DNA from 3 places in the Streptomyces sp. CA-249302 genome. Region 3 is predicted to be linked to each of the others. Evidence: riboswitches for the same ligand, from Rfam matches in the RefSeq annotation. Region 3 holds a riboswitch; each other region holds the start of a gene.

Region 1 (5,453 bases), 2.0 Mb from region 3:
GGTCACGTCGGCCCCGGGATCGCGCGCGGCCGCGCGGAACGCGTCCCGCTCCCGCCGCCGTACACCCGCGAAGCGCTCCGCGCTGCTGACCATCGCCGTACCCTCGGCCTGTGTGATGGGTGTCGCGGGCATCGCCGCCGCCTCCGTGGGCACGCTGACCGGCGACAAGGACTCCTCGAATACCGCGTCGGACGTGAAGTCGGTGAAACCGGCCGCCGCCAACAACAAGCTGGACACCCAGCTCGAGAGCCTCTCGGCGGGCGCCGACGACTTCGCCGACCGGGCCAGCCGGACGCAGGAGCGCATCGACCTCAAGGCTCAGCAGGAGGCCGAGAAGAAGAAGGCGGCGGCCGAGGCCGCCCGCAAGGAGCGGCTGCGCCCCAAGTACGCGCTGCCGGTCGCCCAGAAGGGTCTCAGCGCCTACTTCGGCCAGGCCGGCGTCAACTGGATGTCCGTGCACACCGGCATCGACTTCCCGGTCTCGTACGGCACGACGGTGATGTCCGCGGTCGACGGCACCGTGCGGACGCAGTGGAACAGCGCCTACGGCAACATGATGATCGTGACCGCGAAGGACGGCACGGAGACGTGGTACTGCCACCTCTCCAGCTACCGCGTCGCTTCCGGTACGACGGTGAAGGCCGGCGACCCGATCGCGTACTCCGGCAACTCGGGCAACTCCACCGGCCCGCACCTGCACTTCGAGGTTCGGCCGGCGGGGGGCTCCGCCATCGACCCGTTGCCCTGGCTGCGCAGCCACGGGCTCGACCCGACGTAGAAGACCTGGGGCTGCGCCCCCAGACGGGCTGGTGTGTCGCGCCCGTCGGCTACAGCTTCTCCACCGGCGCGTACCGCAGCAGCAACCGCTTCGGCTTCTCGTCGCCGAAGTCGATCGTCGCCTCCGCGTTCCCGCCCGTGCCCTTGACCGCCACGACCGTGCCGAGGCCGAACTGGTCGTGGGTGACCCGGTCGCCGACCGCCAGCGAGACCACCGGCTTGTCGGAGGCGCGGCTCGTCGCGAAGCCGGACGCGCCCGAGGCCGAGGAGCGGGAGCGGGAGGAGGACAGGGAGGACGCCACGCTCGACGCCGGGCCGGAGGAGACCGGGGCCGTGGCGCCCGTGCGCTTCCAGTCGACGTGCTGGGCCGGGATCTCCTCCAGGAAGCGGGAGGGCGGGTTGTACGACGGCTGGCCCCAGGCGCTCCGGAGGGAGGACCGGGTGAGGTACAGCCGTTCACGCGCACGCGTGATGCCGACGTACGCGAGCCGGCGCTCCTCCTCCAGCTCCTTGGTCTGGCCGAGGGCGCGCATGTGCGGGAAGACGCCGTCCTCCATGCCGGTCAGGAAGACCACCGGGAACTCGAGGCCCTTGGCGGTGTGCAGGGTCATCAGGGTGATGACTCCGGAGCCGTCCTCGTCCTCGTCGGGGATCTGGTCGGAGTCGGCGACCAGCGCGACCCGCTCCAGGAAGTCGGCGAGCGAGCCGGGCTCCTCACCCTCGCCGGACTCCTGCTCGAACTCCAGGGCCACGGCGGCGAGTTCCTGGAGGTTCTCGATCCGGGTCTCGTCCTGCGGGTCGGTGGAGGCCTGCAACTCGGCGAGGTAGCCGGTCCGTTCGAGGATCGCCTCCAGGACGGTCGCCGGTCCCGCACCCGACTCGACGATCGTACGGAGGTCCTCCATCAGCGTGTTGAACCGCTTCACGGCGTTCGTCGACCGCGCGGCCATCCCGTACGCCTCGTCGACCCGCTTGAGCGCCTGCGGGAAGCTGATCTTCTCCCGCTGGGAGAGGGCGTCGATCATCGCCTCGGCGCGGTCGCCGATGCCGCGCTTGGGGACGTTCAGGATCCGGCGCAGCGGCACCGAGTCCTCGGGGTTGGCCAGTACGCGCAGGTAGGCCAGGACGTCCCGGACCTCCTTGCGCTCGTAGAAGCGGACACCGCCGACGACCTTGTAGGGCAGGCCGACACGGATGAAGATCTCTTCGAAGACACGGGACTGGGCGTTCGTACGGTAGAAGACGGCGACGTCGCCGGCCTTCGCGTCGCCCGCGTCGGTCAGACGGTCTATCTCCTCGGCGACGAACTGGGCCTCGTCGTGCTCGGTGTCGGCGACATAGCCGGTGATGCGTGCGCCCGCGCCCGCGTTGGTCCACAGGTTCTTGGGGCGGCGGGACTCGTTGCGCTCGATGACCGCGTTGGCGGCGGAGAGGATCGTCTGCGTGGAGCGGTAGTTCTGCTCCAGGAGGATCGTCGTCGCGTTCGGGTAGTCCTCCTCGAACTGGAGGATGTTGCGGATCGTCGCGCCGCGGAAGGCGTAGATCGACTGGTCGGCGTCACCCACGACACACAGCTCGGCGGGCGGGAGGTCGTGCTCGCCAGGCGGTACGTCCACGGGGTGCTCGGAGGTCCCGACCAGCTCCCTGACCAGCGCGTACTGGGCGTGGTTGGTGTCCTGGTACTCGTCGACCATGACGTGGCGGAAGCGGCGGCGGTAGTGCTCGGCGACGTCCGGGAAGGCACGGAGCAGGTTGACCGTGGTCATGATCAGGTCGTCGAAGTCGAGGGCGTTCGCCTCGCGCAGCCGCGACTGGTACATGGCGTAGGCCTGGGCGAGGGTCTTCTCGAAACCGTCGGCGGCCTGGGCAGCGAAGTCCTCCTCGTCGATCAGCTCGTTCTTCAGGTTGCTGATCTTGGCGCTGAAGGACTTGGGCGGGTACCGCTTGGGATCGAGGTCCAGATCGCGGCATACGAGCGCCATCAGCCGCTTGCTGTCGGCGGCGTCGTAGATCGAGAAGGAGGAGGTGAAGCCGAGCTTCTTGCTCTCCCGGCGCAGGATCCGCACGCACGCGCTGTGGAAGGTCATCACCCACATCGCGTTGGCGCGCGGGCCGACGAGCTGCTCGACGCGCTCCTTCATCTCGCCCGCGGCCTTGTTGGTGAAGGTGATCGCGAGGATCTGGCCCGGATGCACGTTCCGCTCGGCGAGGAGGTGCGCGATGCGGTGGGTGAGCACACGGGTCTTGCCGGAGCCGGCGCCGGCCACGATGAGCAGGGGCGTGCCGGCGTGCACGACGGCCGCGCGCTGGTTCTCGTTCAGCCCGTCCAGCAGGGCGGCGGCGTCGATCACCGGGCGGGGCGCGCCGTCACGGTAGTACGCGTCCCGGTCCGGCGGCACGTCGAACCTCCCGCCGAACAGATCGTCCGGAACCGGCTCCGGTACGTGATCGTCCTCGGGCGGCGGTGGGGGTTCCTCCTCACGGCCACGGGGTGCCTTGAGGTCCGCCAGGAAGCTGTCGTCAAAGAGGCTGCTCATCGCTCTCCGAGTTTAGGGTGCCCCACTGACAACCCGCTGCCGCCCCGGGAACATCGCCGGATCCGAGGCGGTCGTAACGCTCCCATGCCGCATGATCACAGAATGTGACGAACTCCGATCGCCTGACCAAAGGTCACGAAAATGTATCGGGCATATCGAACATCAACCTTCACACGGGCCACACGAGTTGGCTACCGTTCCGAGCAGGCCGTACGACCCCCACCGGCGAACCTCGCCGGGCCGTGCGGCCTCCGCCGAGTCCGGGGCGCCGCCGCGCAGCCGGAGCCGGGGACCCACACCGACCTTGGGGTGAATCGGTCCAACTCCCTTGAGGGACACGGACCGTAGGGCAACCCTTCCGAACCACCCGCCCGAACCCGACAGCTAACTCGGTAGGCGGAGTATGGAAGGAGTCGCCAACCTTGGCGTCGCACCGCAAGTCGCGTCCCGCAGGTACGCGTGTGGCCGGCATACGCACCCCCGCCCTCGCCACGGCCGCCCTCACCTCCGTGGCCCTGCTCTCCCAGACGGCCAACGCCGCCCCGTCGACGGACGGGAACCCCTCCCTCGAGGAAGTCGAGAAGAAGGTCGACGACCTGTACCGCCAGGCGGAGTCGGCGACCGAGAAGTACAACGCGGCGAAGGAGAAGACCTCCAAGCAGCGCAAGCGCGTGGACACCCTCCTCGACGACGTCGCCAAGCGCGCCCAGAAGCTCAACGAACAGCGGGAGCGGCTCGGTTCCTTCGCCGCCGCGCAGTACCGCACGGGTGCCGCCGCGCCCGACACGGCGACCTTCCTGCTCGCCGACACCCCGCAGGACTACTTCGACCAGACGCAGTTGATGGGCCGGCTGACCTCCCGCCAGAAGAGCGAGGTCGACGACTACTTCAGCGAGCAGTCCGCGACGATGAAGAAGCGGCAGGAGGCCTCCGAGAGCCTCCAGTCGCTCACCGAGTCGCAGAACGACCTGCAGACGGCCAAGTCCACGGTCCAGAAGAAGCTCTCCGACGCGCGCGATCTGCTGTCGAAGCTGACCGCGGAGGAGAAGGCGCGGCTCGCGGCGATCGAGAAGAAGAAGCAGGAAGAGGCCGCGCAAAAGGCCGCGGAGCTGGCGAAGCAGCAGGCGGCCGAGCAGAAGGCCAAGGAGGAGGCGGCCCAGGAGAGCAGTTCCTCCTCGGACTCGGGAACCTCGGGAAGCACCTCCACCGACTCCTCGTACTCCACCAAGGCCGAGAAGGCCCTCGCTTTCGCGCGCGCGCAGATCGGCAAGCCGTACGTCTGGGGCGCCACCGGCCCCGGCTCCTACGACTGCTCCGGCCTCACCCAGGCCTCCTGGAAGGCCGCCGGCGTCTCCCTCCCCCGCACCACCTACGACCAGGTGAACGCCGGCACCACGGTCTCCCTCGCCGACGCCCAGCCCGGCGACCTGATCTTCTTCTACGACGACATCAGCCACGTCGGCATCTACATAGGCAACGGCATGATGATCCACGCCCCCAAGCCCGGCGCGTACGTCCGCGAGGAGTCGATCTACTACGGCGGCGAGTCGATCATCCACAGCGTGGTGCGGCCGGCGTGAGGTAGGGGCGCCGGGGCTGTCGAGCGCGAGGGCGCCGGGGGCGCCGGGGGCGCCGGGGCTCCTCACGTGCCTCTTGTGGGGCTCGCGCGATCTGAGCGCAGGGCGCGCGGAGATTCCTGCGCGCCCTGAGCGCTGAGCGCTCAGCGCGCGATGGTTCCCGAGCGCCAGCGCGCGACACGCCCCGCGCGCCCCCTCTCCTCTCCGGGCGCCCCTGCCTCCGTGCCCGCGCCCGCGCGAATTCCCTCGCCCACGCGCGCGTGCCCCGCCCGCAACCCGTGGTGTGCTCCTTAGCATCGGCTGCATGGCCGCCCACTCCGCCGACACGTCCTCCCCGCTCCGTGCCTGGTGGGCGGAGCGTCCGCCGGCGGCCGGGGCTGCCGTGATGGCGACCGGCATCGTGTCGATCGGGCTGCATCTGACCGGGTACGAGGTGGTGTCGCGCGTCGCGCTGGTGATCGCCTGCGCGGCCTGGCTCGGACTGGCGGCGGACTTCGTCGCGCGGCTCGTGCTGGACAGGGAGCGGTGGCGGGCCGACGCCGGGTCGCCCGCCGCGCTCACC
Region 2 (5,453 bases), 1.7 Mb from region 3:
GCCGTGTGCAGGTTGGCGTAGAAGGATCCGGGGTCGTTCTTCAGGGCGTCGAGCAGCCCCTTGTCCTTCACCTGGACGGTGCCGGTGACGCTGTGCCGCCTGCTCTTCTCGAGCAGCTTGGTGAAGTCGACCTTGACGCCGCCGTTGGTGCCCTTGGCGCCCTGGTGGATGTGGAGCATGGTCGGCTTGCCGGTGCCGCGCCAGGTCACGGCGACGGAGACCTTGTCGCCCTTGACCTTGATGAACTCCAGCGCGGCGCCGTCCTTGTCGCCCACGGCCGGACCGCCCGCCACGGGCACCTCGTTGGCGCCCCGCAGGCTGGTGGCCAGCAGGGTCCCCCCGGTGCCGCCGGAGACGGTCCCGCTCTGGCTGACGATGGTCTGGTCGGTCATGCCGCTCATGCCGGCGTGCCCCGCGTGGTCGGCGCGGGAGCCTCCGGTGGCGAAGGCGGGAATCACCGCTGCGGCGACACCGCCCGCGGCGGCCACCGCGACAGCGGTGACGATCAGGCTCTTACGGCGCTTCGAGAACGTCGCGTTCATGCCCATGATTCTTTTGTCTCCCCGTAACTCGGCCGGCACCCCCTGCGCCGGCCTTCTGAGTACGAGTACGGAATCAATCTTGGATTGGACTCAGTCCAGAGTAGTGACGTGCGTCACACACCCCAGAAGGTGGTACGTGGCTCAGCCGGCCCGGTGGACCACCGCGTCGCACATCTCCATGAGGGAGAGCTTCGCGTCGCACTCCGGCAGCGGAGCCAGCGCGGCCCGCGCGTCCTCGGCGTACCGGACGGTGTCCCGGCGCGCCTGCTCCAGCGCGGGGTGCGCGCGCAGCCCGGCCAGCGCCTCGGCGTGCCGCGTGTCGTCGGTGAGGTCGGAGTCGAGCAGCTCGCACAGCGCGATGTCCTCGGCCAGCCCAAGCCGTGCCGCCCGCTCGCGCAGCCGCAGCACCGGCAGCGTCGGGATGCCCTCGCGCAGGTCCGTGCCCGGCGTCTTGCCGGACTCGTGCGAGTCGGAGGCGATGTCCAGTACGTCGTCGGCGAGTTGGAAGGCGACCCCGAGCCGCTCGCCGTACTGGGTCAGCACGTCCACGACCGTCTCGTCGGCGCCCGACATCATCGCGCCGAACCGGCAGGACACGGCCACCAGCGAGCCGGTCTTGCCGCCGAGCACGTCGAGGTAGTGGTCGACCGGGTCCCGGCCGTCCTGCGGACCCGCCGTCTCCAGGATCTGGCCGGTGACGAGGCGTTCGAACGCCTCGGCCTGGACGCGGACGGCCTCCGGGCCGAGGTCCGCCAGGATGTGCGAGGCGCGCGCGAAGAGGAAGTCGCCGGTCAGGACCGCGACCGAGTTGCCCCAGCGGGTGTTGGCGCTGTCGACCCCGCGGCGCACCGCGGCCTCGTCCATGACATCGTCGTGGTACAGCGTCGCGAGGTGGGTCAGCTCCACCACCACGGCCGAGGGCACGACTCCGGGGGCATAGGGGTCCCCGAACTGGGCGGCAAGCATCACGAGGAGCGGACGGAACCGCTTTCCACCCGCCCGTACCAAGTGCTGGGCGGCCTCCGTGATGAAGGGGACCTCGCTCTTGGTGGCTTCGAGCAGTCCCTCCTCGACGGCCGCCAATCCGGCCTGGACATCGGCTTCCAGAGCCTGGTCCCGCACGCTCAGCCCGAACGGCCCGACGACGGTCACGAGGGGTCTCCTGTCTGCTGGTGTCTACTGCCGGTTACGAGGTTTGTCGATAGGTCGCTGCCATCACTCGAGTCAGCGTATCCGGTCACCTTTCGATCACCGATGCCGCCCGCCCGTCCAGCAGGGGCGGTATCGGATCACGCCCGGTATGTTTCTGATCACCCGATAACAACGGATATTTATCGACTTGAGCTGACCACTTGTTCCACCTGGAGGGAAGCCGCCAACCGTGTCCCGAACCGAAGCCGACGTCGAGCCCGGCAGCCAACCACCCCCCGAGGACGACCACGCCTACTTCGGCCGGCCCAAGGGCCTGCTCACGGTCGCCCACGGCGGCATGGGCATGGCGGCCGGCTCGCCGACCGCATCCTCAGTTCGTACCGCGCCGTCCTGTGGGGCGGCATCCTGATCGCCTGCGGCCACTACGCGATGACGGTGCCGACCCAGGGGATGGCCTGGGGCGGACTCGGCCTCATCAGCGCCGGGACGCCGGCTTCGCGCTGTACCAGATGGCGATCAACATCGGCGCCTTCGCGGGCCTGCTGATCACCGGCCGGCTCGGCGACCACAAGGGCCGGCACCGGGGTTTCTCGGCGGCCGCGATGGGCATGACCTTCGGACTGATCCAGTACGTCGCGGGCCGCCGTCACCCAACCGGGTGACGTTACCCCTCGCGCATCCGGGTCTCGGCGCCGCCGGATTCGCGGTCGAGCACGCACGAGCGACAGCGACGACTCCGCGAGCGCAGAGACCCGATTCTCCTGAGGCCGAGGGCTCGGGGTTCCTTGCAAGGACGCGATGAACGGCATCGGGCGTGCCGTCCCGTCGGGCGCCGCGTACGGGCAGTTCGCTGGAACTGCCCGTACGCGCGCGTGCGTCGGCCGAGCCGGCGATCACCTTCGAGGAACCGGAGCAGTACGAGCCGCTCGGCGCCCCAGGGCGGGTGGCGGCTGGAGGCCGACCCGCTGTCGGCCCGCACCCGCTCCGACTGGTCGATCCGGCCGCACCGCCCGGACCTGCCCTGGGACACGACGATCCGGACGCGTTCCGAGATCAGCTGCGACGCGGAGTCCTTTTTGACCTCCAATGAGGTTGTTTGCACGGAGGGCAGCGAGGTCGCGTTCCACCGGACCCGGGAGAAGCGGATTCCATGGACGGCCAATTGACGGCGAGTTGAGGGCATTGCCCGATTTGCCACCCTTGTGGACGCCAGTGAGTTGGCTCACGCCGGACCATGATCGGCATTCCATCACATTTCGGCCGATCCGCCTTTTCCGGTATGCCAGTTGAGCCTTGGCAGCAGCAAAGGATCAAGCACCCCATACGCCTCAGAGCAAGGTCAATAGGGGTGTTCTGTGAATCCGGTACTTGTTCCGGACATGTGCTCTCGCATACGTTCCCGGCCTGTCGGGCGGACGCCGAATCCTGCCACCGCCCGGACCATCCACCGAGAACGCACGGGCAGGAGCGGGGGACCCAGGTAAGTCGCCGGGGCTGGACGTCTTCGGACATTCCGGACCGGCTTGGGGTGTAGTCGTGTCGCCTTGCGGCGGCGCGGCCGGGCAGCTCCCGCCCGAACCCGACAGCTCACCTCGCAGGCGACGGAGAGGAACCCCGTCATGTCCGCTGCCGCTCAGCACCGCCGTCCCGCCCGCTCCCGCATAGCCCGCAAGCTCGCCGCCGTGGGCCTCGGCGCCACCGTCCTCGCCCTCCCGGTCATCGGCGCGACCAGCGCCTCCGCGGCCACCACGACGACCGTGACCGCCACCTCGCTGGGCTACTCCAACACCCTCGACGGCTGGATCCGCGCCTCCCTCCAGGTGATGGCGCAGCACGGCATCCCCGGGTCGTACAACGGCATCTACCGCAACGTGATCCGTGAGTCCTCGGGCAACCCGTACGCCATCAACAACTGGGACTCCAACGCGCTGGCGGGCACCCCGTCCAAGGGCCTCCTCCAGGTCATCGACCCGACCTTCGCCGCGTACCACGTCTCCGGCACCTCGTACGACCCGTACGACCCGGTCGCCAACATCACCGCCGCCTGCAACTACGCGGCCCAGCGGTACGGCTCGATTGACAACGTCTGGGGCGCCTACTAGGCCGCTACCGGCCCTGTGGGAAGAGTCTTTCGAGGACGACGGCGATGCCGTCGTCCTCGTTCGACAGGGTGATCTCGTCGGCCACCGCCTTGAGTTCGGGATGGGCGTTGGCCATGGCGACGCCGTGGGCGGCCCAGTCGAACATGGGGATGTCGTTGGGCATGTCCCCGAAGGCGATCGTCTCGTGCGGGCCGAGGCCCAGGTGTTCGGCGGCGAGCGCGAGACCGGTCGCCTTGGTGATGCCGCATGGCTGGAGTTCGACGGTTCCGGGTCCCGACATGGTGACGGTGGCCAGCGAACCGACCACGGCACGCGCGGTCGCCGCCAACTCGTCGTCGGACAGGTCGGGATGGCGCAGCAGCACCTTGCTGATGGGCTCGCACCACAGGTCGTCGCGGCGGCCGACCCGGACCGCGGGCAGGGTCGGGTGCGGCATCAGATAGCCGGGCTCGACGAGGGTGAGCCCGTCGACGCCGTCCTGGTCCACGGCCGCGTACACCATGCCCACCTCGGCCTCGATCTTGCCGAGCGCGGTCTCGGCCAGCTCCCGGTCCAGCGTGACGGACCACAGCAGCCGGTCCGCGCCGGCGTCGTACACCTGCGCGCCCTGCCCGCACACCGCGAGCCCCTTGCTGCCGAGGTCGTCCAGGAGCGGCCGCACTCTGGGGGCCGGCCGGCCCGTCACGACCAGGTGACGGGCACCGGACTCCGCCACGCGCGCGAGGACGGCGAGGGACCGGTCGGAGAGCGTGTCGTCGCCTCGGAGCAGCGTGCCGTCCAGGTCGGTGGCGATGAGTGCATATGCGGTGGGTGCGGCCATGATCAGAGAATACGGACAGTACGCCCCATGGACTCATCGCGAACCGGACGACCGCCTTGTTCACCTGCGTGACCTGGTCAACTCCCGTACCAGTGCAGTCCCTTCGAGGCAACGGGCGGCCCGCGCCGCGGGGGCGGCGGGCCGCTCGTCGTCAATCAGGCATGTGCCGCCGCCAAGTGCTTGGCCAGCCTCGGCGACGCGAACTCCGTACCGCAGACGAACCGCATCACCGGGCCGTACGAGGCGGCGGACGGCAGGCCGGTGAAGTACAGACCCGGGACCGAGGAGACGTAACCGGCGCCCAGCCTGGGCGCGCCACGGCTCACCGCGAGGCGGGTGCGCAGTTCGTGGCCTAGGAAGTCCATCGCGGCTATGTCGACCCGGTAGCCGGTCGCCGCGATGACGTGGTCCGCGGAGAGGTTCTCCGTGCGGCCGGTGTGGCTGCGGACCGTGAGCGTCGGGCTTGTGCCGTCCGTGTCCGTGCGCACGATCCGGTCGACCTCGCTGACCTGCACCTTGCCCTCGAAGCGGTCGCGCAGCCACCAGGCACCGAGGGGGCCGAGGACGCGGCGGACGAGGTAGTGGCGGGCCTCGGCGGGCAGATAGCGGTACGGGTGCGGGTAGTAGCTGAGGGCCCACAGCGACCAGGCGCGGCCGAAGGGCGACTCGGGGCGCAGCTTCGGCTGCTTCCACGGCGGCGCGCCGAACGCGACCCGGCCGCGGCCGCGGGAGACCACCCGCACCTGGGCGCCCGCCTCCGCCGCCAGCGCCGCGGTCTCCAGCGCGGACTGGCCGGCGCCGACCACGATCAGGTCCTTGCCGGAGTAGCGCGTGAGG
Region 3 (5,453 bases):
CTTGATGATCGCGGCGTACTCCCGGCAGGCGGCGAAGGTCCGCTCCAGCGCCTCGGGCGCGAGCCGCCCGGTCCGGTCGACCCCCTGCCCGAGCCGCACGATGGTCATACGGCGGTCCAGGTCGACCAGTTCACCGGTCGCGGGGTCACAGTCCGCGACGAGGAGCCGGATGGAGTTCGTACCGCAGTCGACGGCGGCGACACGGGTCATGGTTGAGGCCCTTCTGTGGTCGCGGGAACTTCTCGATGCCGGTCGAGCGATATCAGCCCGTCCGGCGTTTGAGGACGAGGCCCTTTCGGGGCCGAAGCGGGGGTCCGGGGGCGGCAGCCCCCAGGGCCTGCTGCACCGACGCTCACTCCTCAGCGGCGCCCGGCACGACACACGGCCCCTTCAGCCACCACTCCGGCAGCATCGCGATCGCCTCGTCGCCCAGCGGGTTGACGCCCGGCCCGGCGGCCAGCGAATGGCCCACCAGGACGTGCAGGCACTTCACCCGGTCCGGCATGCCGCCGGCGCTCGGGAAGCCCTCCAGGACCTCGATGGCGTCACGGCGGGCGATGTAGTCCTCGTGCGCGGCCCGGTACGCCTTCGCCAGCTCCGGGTCGGTCTGGAGCCGCTCCGTCATCTCCTTCATGACGCCGTTCGCCTCCAGCGTGCCGATCGCCGACGCGGCGCGCGGGCACGTCAGGTAGTACGTCGTCGGGAAGGGCGTGCCGTCGGGCAGCCGGGGCGCGGTCTCCACGACGTCCGGCTGACCGCAGGGGCATCGGTGGGCGATGGCGCGCAGCCCGCGCGGCGGACGCCCGAGCTGCTGCTGGAAGGCCTCGACGTCCGCGTCGGTGGGCTCGGTGCGCGGGGTGGTCGGCGGAGGCGTTTGCATACTTCGGGGACTGTCTCTCTAGTCTCGGGTCACTGGTCGGAGGCGTCGGACTTGTCGACCCCGTCCCAGACGTTCGTGTACCAGGGCCGGTCGGCGGCGCCCAGTTCGGCGCGGGACTGCTTGGCCGCGTCCGGGTCGATGACGACGTAACCCGTCTCGCCCGGCAGCACGTAGTGCAGCCGCTGCCGGATCTGCTGCTCGGCGTAGGAGTCGTCCTGCCAGCGGGCCTTGAGGTCGCGCAGCTGCTCGACCTTCTCCTGCTCCTGCTGCTTCTGCCGCTCCAGGTCGGAGATCTCGGCGCGCTGGGAGACGTACTGCCTTATGGGATAGGCGAGCGCGACCACCAGGGTGCACAGGACGAGCGCCAGCAGGGCCGCGCGGCCGGTGAGCCGGGAGCGGCGGGCCTGCCGCTTGGTCTGGGAGCGGTAGACCCGGGCCGCGGTCTGCTCGCCGAGCAGCTTGAGCCTGGTCGCGGTGGAGAACCGGTCCCGGTCCTTCACGGCCATGTCCCCGCCTCCCGTTCATACGCGCGTACGTCCCCGCACACGGTACGGGACCGGTACGGGGACGTACGTACGACTGGCGCAGCCTTAACCCTTAACGGGTCAGCCCTTGAAGCGGGGGAAGGCGGAGCGGCCGGCGTAGACCGCCGCGTCGTCGAGGATCTCCTCGATGCGCAGCAGCTGGTTGTACTTGGCGACGCGCTCGGAGCGGGCCGGGGCGCCGGTCTTGATCTGGCCGCAGTTGGTGGCGACGGCGAGGTCGGCGATGGTGACGTCCTCGGTCTCGCCGGAGCGGTGCGACATCATGCACTTGAAGCCGCTGCGCTGGGCGAGCTCGACGGCGTCCAGGGTCTCGGTGAGCGAGCCGATCTGGTTCACCTTGACCAGCAGGGCGTTGGCGGCGCCGTCGTCGATGCCGCGGGCCAGGCGCTCCGGATTGGTGACGAAGAGGTCGTCGCCGACGATCTGGACCTTGTCGCCCAGCTTGTCGGTGAGGACCTTCCAGCCCGCCCAGTCGTCCTCGAACAGCGGGTCCTCGATGGAGACGAGCGGGTAGGCCGCGACGAGCTCCTCGTAGTACTCCGTCATCTCGGCGGCGGAGCGCTCCTTGCCCTCGAAGAGGTACTTGCCGTCCTTGTAGAACTCGGAGGCGGCGACGTCGAGCGCGAGGGCGATCTGCTCGCCCGGGGCGTAACCGGCTTCCTTGATGGCCTCGAGGATGAGGTCGAGGGCGGCGCGGTTGGAGTCCAGGTTCGGGGCGAAGCCGCCCTCGTCGCCGAGGCCGGTGGACAGGCCGCGGCCCTTCAGCACCTTCTTGAGGGTGTGGTAGACCTCGGTGCCCCAGCGCAGCGCCTCGGAGAAGGACTCCGCGCCGATCGGGGCGATCATGAACTCCTGGATGTCCACGTTGGAGTCGGCGTGCGAGCCGCCGTTCAGGATGTTCATCATCGGGACGGGCAGCAGGTGCGCGTTCGGGCCGCCGAGGTAGCGGAAGAGCGGCAGGTCGCTGGCCTCGGAGGCGGCGTGGGCGACGGCGAGGGAGACGCCGAGGATGGCGTTGGCGCCGAGGGAGCCCTTGTTGTCGGTGGCGTCCAGGTCGAACATCGCCTGGTCGATCAGGCGCTGCTCGGTGGCGTCGTAGCCGACGAGCTCCGGGCCGATCTGCTCGATGACGGCGAGGACGGCCTTCTCGACACCCTTGCCCTGGTAGCGGTTGGGGTCACCGTCGCGGAGCTCGATGGCCTCGAAGGCACCCGTGGAGGCGCCGGACGGGACGGCGGCACGACCCGTGCTGCCGTCGTCGAGGCCGACCTCGACCTCGACCGTGGGGTTGCCTCGGGAGTCCAGGATTTCCCGGGCTACGACGACGTCGATGGACGGCACGAGCATCTCCTTCTTGGGATCTGACGCGGCTACGGCACTGCCGCAGCGGCTCTGCGAGACGAGCCTAACCGGCTCCGGCCGATCGGCCACGTCGCCGACCGCCCCTTGGGCAGAACCGAGAGTAAATTGTTTCCGAACGGAACAAAAACCTGCGCGAAAGAGCGCACAAAAAGCCCCGCCCCGGTGCGTACGGGGGAACACGCACCGAGACGGGGAGCCCGTGGGGGACGGGGGAGACCCTCACGTGTCCTCCATATTGGTGGACACGGCTGTGTGGGCCCTGTGGTTCAGCTAGGACTTACTTCAGGTGCAGCTGCTGACCCGGGTAGATCAGGTTCGCGTCCTCGACGATGTCCTTGTTCAGCTTGAACAGCTTCTGCCAGCCGCCCTTGACCTTGTGCTTCTCGGCGATCGAGCTGAGGGTGTCGCCCTTGACGACCTTGTACTCGCCGTCGCCCTTCTTGACCTTCTTGCCGGTCGGGGTGGTGACGGTCTTCGTCGACTTCTTCACCGTCGTGCGCTCGGAGGAGCGGGAGGCGGTCTGCGACTCGGAGGAGCGGGTGCTCGTGCTGCTGGAGGAGGAGCTCGACGCGCTGCTGCCGTTGTAGGCGGCGCTGGACAGGCCCGTACCGCAGACCGGCCAGGCACCCTTGCCCTGGGATGCGAGGACCTTCTCGGCGACGGCGATCTGCTGCGCCTTGGAGGCCTGGTTGGCCTGCGAGGCGTAGGCGGTGCCGCCGTACGCGGCCCAGGTGGAGGCGGAGAACTGAAGGCCGCCGTAGTAGCCGTTGCCGGTGTTGATGGACCAGTTGCCGCCGGACTCGCACTGGGCGACGGCGTCCCACTCGGAGGCGGTGGCGGCGGAGGCGTTGCCGGCGGCCATCAGCGGGGCGGCGATGGCGACACCGGTGACGCCGGCGAGCGCGGCGACGCGGGTGGCCTTGGACGGACGACGATGCTTGCCCTTGCCGGAAAACAGCATGGTTGATCCCCTCACCGACGCCTGCGAGGTGAGCTGTCGGGTTCGGGCCGGTTGAGTTGCCCTGCCACGTGCCTCCCGGCACGCGACTTCACCCCAAGCCGCCACCGTCAACTGCCCGGTGGGGCACTTACCTTGGGTCCCCCGCTCCTGCCTACGGCGCTGCTAAGCGACGACTGTTCCCGTACGGCCGCTGGCAGGACTCGGCGTTGCGACAGACGGGGCTCGGGTTGCCGAGCGGTGACGACCGTAGACAGGGACTCCGCGGAATTTCAAAGACGATCAGGGCTTCTGAGACTCATCCCACACTTTCACCAAACCGGACATTCAGTGGCGAAACATGACGCGAACTCCCGTCGTTTTTCGCCCTGTTCGACGCCGATTCGACACCTATTCGACGGGGAGTTCCAGGGTCTGACCGGCGCCGATGCGGTTCGGGTCGGTGCCGATGGCCTGCTTGTTCGCGGCATAGAGGGCGCGCCACCCGCCGTCCAGGCCAAGGGAGTCGGCGATCGAGGCGAGGGTGTCGCCGGCGTGGACGGTGTACGTGTCGTTCGTACGACCCGTGTCCGCGTCCTCCTCGGCGGCGGCACCGCGGTGGCGGCCGCCGCCGATCGCGCCGGTGTCGACGAGGCTCCAAGAGCCGACGGCCTGCTCGGAGTTGTCCGACTCGTCACCCTTCGCCCGATCTGTGGACGAACTGTCGGCCTCCTGTGAGGCGGAGGGCGACGCCGAACTGTCGGATTTGGCGGAGTTGTCCGCGCCGTCCGCCCCGTCGGCAGAGGCGCTCGGGGAGGCCGAACTGTCGGATCCGTCACCCGAGGACGAGGACGAGGAGTCCGAGGCCGAGTCGCCGGACGAGTTGGACAGGCCCGTGGAGTCGGAACCGCCGGACGAGTCGGAACTCCCGGACGAACCGGACGAGTCGTCCGCGACACCGGTGTCCACGTCGGCCGAGCCGGAGTCCTTGGTCAGCCCGGTGGTCAGCCCGCAGGTGTGGAACGCGCCCACGCCCTGGTCGTCGAGCAGCTTCTCGGCGACGGCGATCTGCTGGTTCCGGCTGGCCAGATCCGCGCTCGGGGCGTAGTCGAGGCCGCCGTACTGCTCCCAGTGCTCCTGGGTCAGCTTCAGTCCGCCGTAGAACCCGTCACCGTTGTTCTCGCTCCACGAGCCGCCGGTCTCGCACTGGGCCACCTTGTCCCAGGTGTTCCCGTCGGCGGCGCTGGCGCCGCTCGCGGCGAACAACGGGATCGCGATGGCGGAGCCGGTCACGCCGGCCGCGACGAGGAGAGCCGGAGCCTGGCGGGGGCGACGGTGACGACCGTTCCCGGAGAGCATGCGGAGGCCTTTCGCGAGACAGCAGTGACCGCGGCGCGTGAAGCTTGGGCCAAACCTTGGCGCCGCCATGGTCCGAGAACCTATCGACTGACGATCACTTGTCACAAGTTAATGCCGCGTAGATCACGTGAAGATCACAGACTTGAGTGCGTGTCACGTTTGGCCGGATGGCTGTAGTGGCTCAACAGGGCTGAACTCGACCGGCAGCGTACGCAGTCCACGCATGATGAGCCCCCCGCGCCACCTCAACTCCGCCGGGTCGGCGGCAAGTTGCAGATCCGGGAGCCGGGTGAGGAGGGTGGCGAGCGCGGTCTGCCCCTCGAGTCGGGCCAGCGGGGCGCCCAGACAGTAGTGGATGCCGTGTCCGTAT

The links. A riboswitch is a leader RNA that binds a small molecule or an ion and turns the genes downstream of it on or off. The one in region 3 is predicted to bind cyclic di-AMP.
Region 1: it holds a riboswitch for cyclic di-AMP, as region 3 does, so the genes downstream of both, ACQEWB_RS29375 (NlpC/P60 family protein) here and ACQEWB_RS20100 (transglycosylase family protein) in region 3, are expected to answer to the same signal.
Region 2: it holds a riboswitch for cyclic di-AMP, as region 3 does, so the genes downstream of both, ACQEWB_RS28215 (transglycosylase SLT domain-containing protein) here and ACQEWB_RS20100 (transglycosylase family protein) in region 3, are expected to answer to the same signal.

Annotation. Positions count from the first base shown of each region.
Region 1 is NZ_JBNJMG010000001.1:6,496,640-6,502,092, reverse strand. It holds gene ACQEWB_RS29385 (M23 family metallopeptidase) at 1-778, shown strand, start outside; gene pcrA (DNA helicase PcrA) at 828-3,314, opposite strand; cyclic di-AMP (ydaO/yuaA leader) riboswitch at 3,557-3,728, shown strand; gene ACQEWB_RS29375 (NlpC/P60 family protein) at 3,737-4,894, shown strand; gene ACQEWB_RS29370 (tellurite resistance/C4-dicarboxylate transporter family protein) at 5,196-5,453, shown strand, end outside.
Region 2 is NZ_JBNJMG010000001.1:6,247,336-6,252,788, reverse strand. It holds gene ACQEWB_RS28235 (CHRD domain-containing protein) at 1-542, opposite strand, end outside; gene ACQEWB_RS28230 (polyprenyl synthetase family protein) at 684-1,694, opposite strand; partial or broken gene ACQEWB_RS28225 (peptide MFS transporter) at 1,924-2,353, shown strand; partial or broken gene ACQEWB_RS28220 (CocE/NonD family hydrolase) at 2,536-2,860, shown strand; cyclic di-AMP (ydaO/yuaA leader) riboswitch at 3,117-3,308, shown strand; gene ACQEWB_RS28215 (transglycosylase SLT domain-containing protein) at 3,314-3,796, shown strand; gene ACQEWB_RS28210 (HAD family hydrolase) at 3,801-4,616, opposite strand; gene ACQEWB_RS28205 (FAD-dependent oxidoreductase) at 4,772-5,453, opposite strand, start outside.
Region 3 is NZ_JBNJMG010000001.1:4,501,377-4,506,829, forward strand. It holds gene ACQEWB_RS20080 (exopolyphosphatase) at 1-210, opposite strand, end outside; gene ACQEWB_RS20085 (DUF501 domain-containing protein) at 353-880, opposite strand; gene ACQEWB_RS20090 (FtsB family cell division protein) at 910-1,386, opposite strand; gene eno (phosphopyruvate hydratase) at 1,486-2,772, opposite strand; gene ACQEWB_RS20100 (transglycosylase family protein) at 3,065-3,748, opposite strand; cyclic di-AMP (ydaO/yuaA leader) riboswitch at 3,752-3,917, opposite strand; gene ACQEWB_RS20105 (transglycosylase family protein) at 4,136-5,083, opposite strand; gene ACQEWB_RS20110 (cytochrome P450 family protein) at 5,237-5,453, opposite strand, start outside.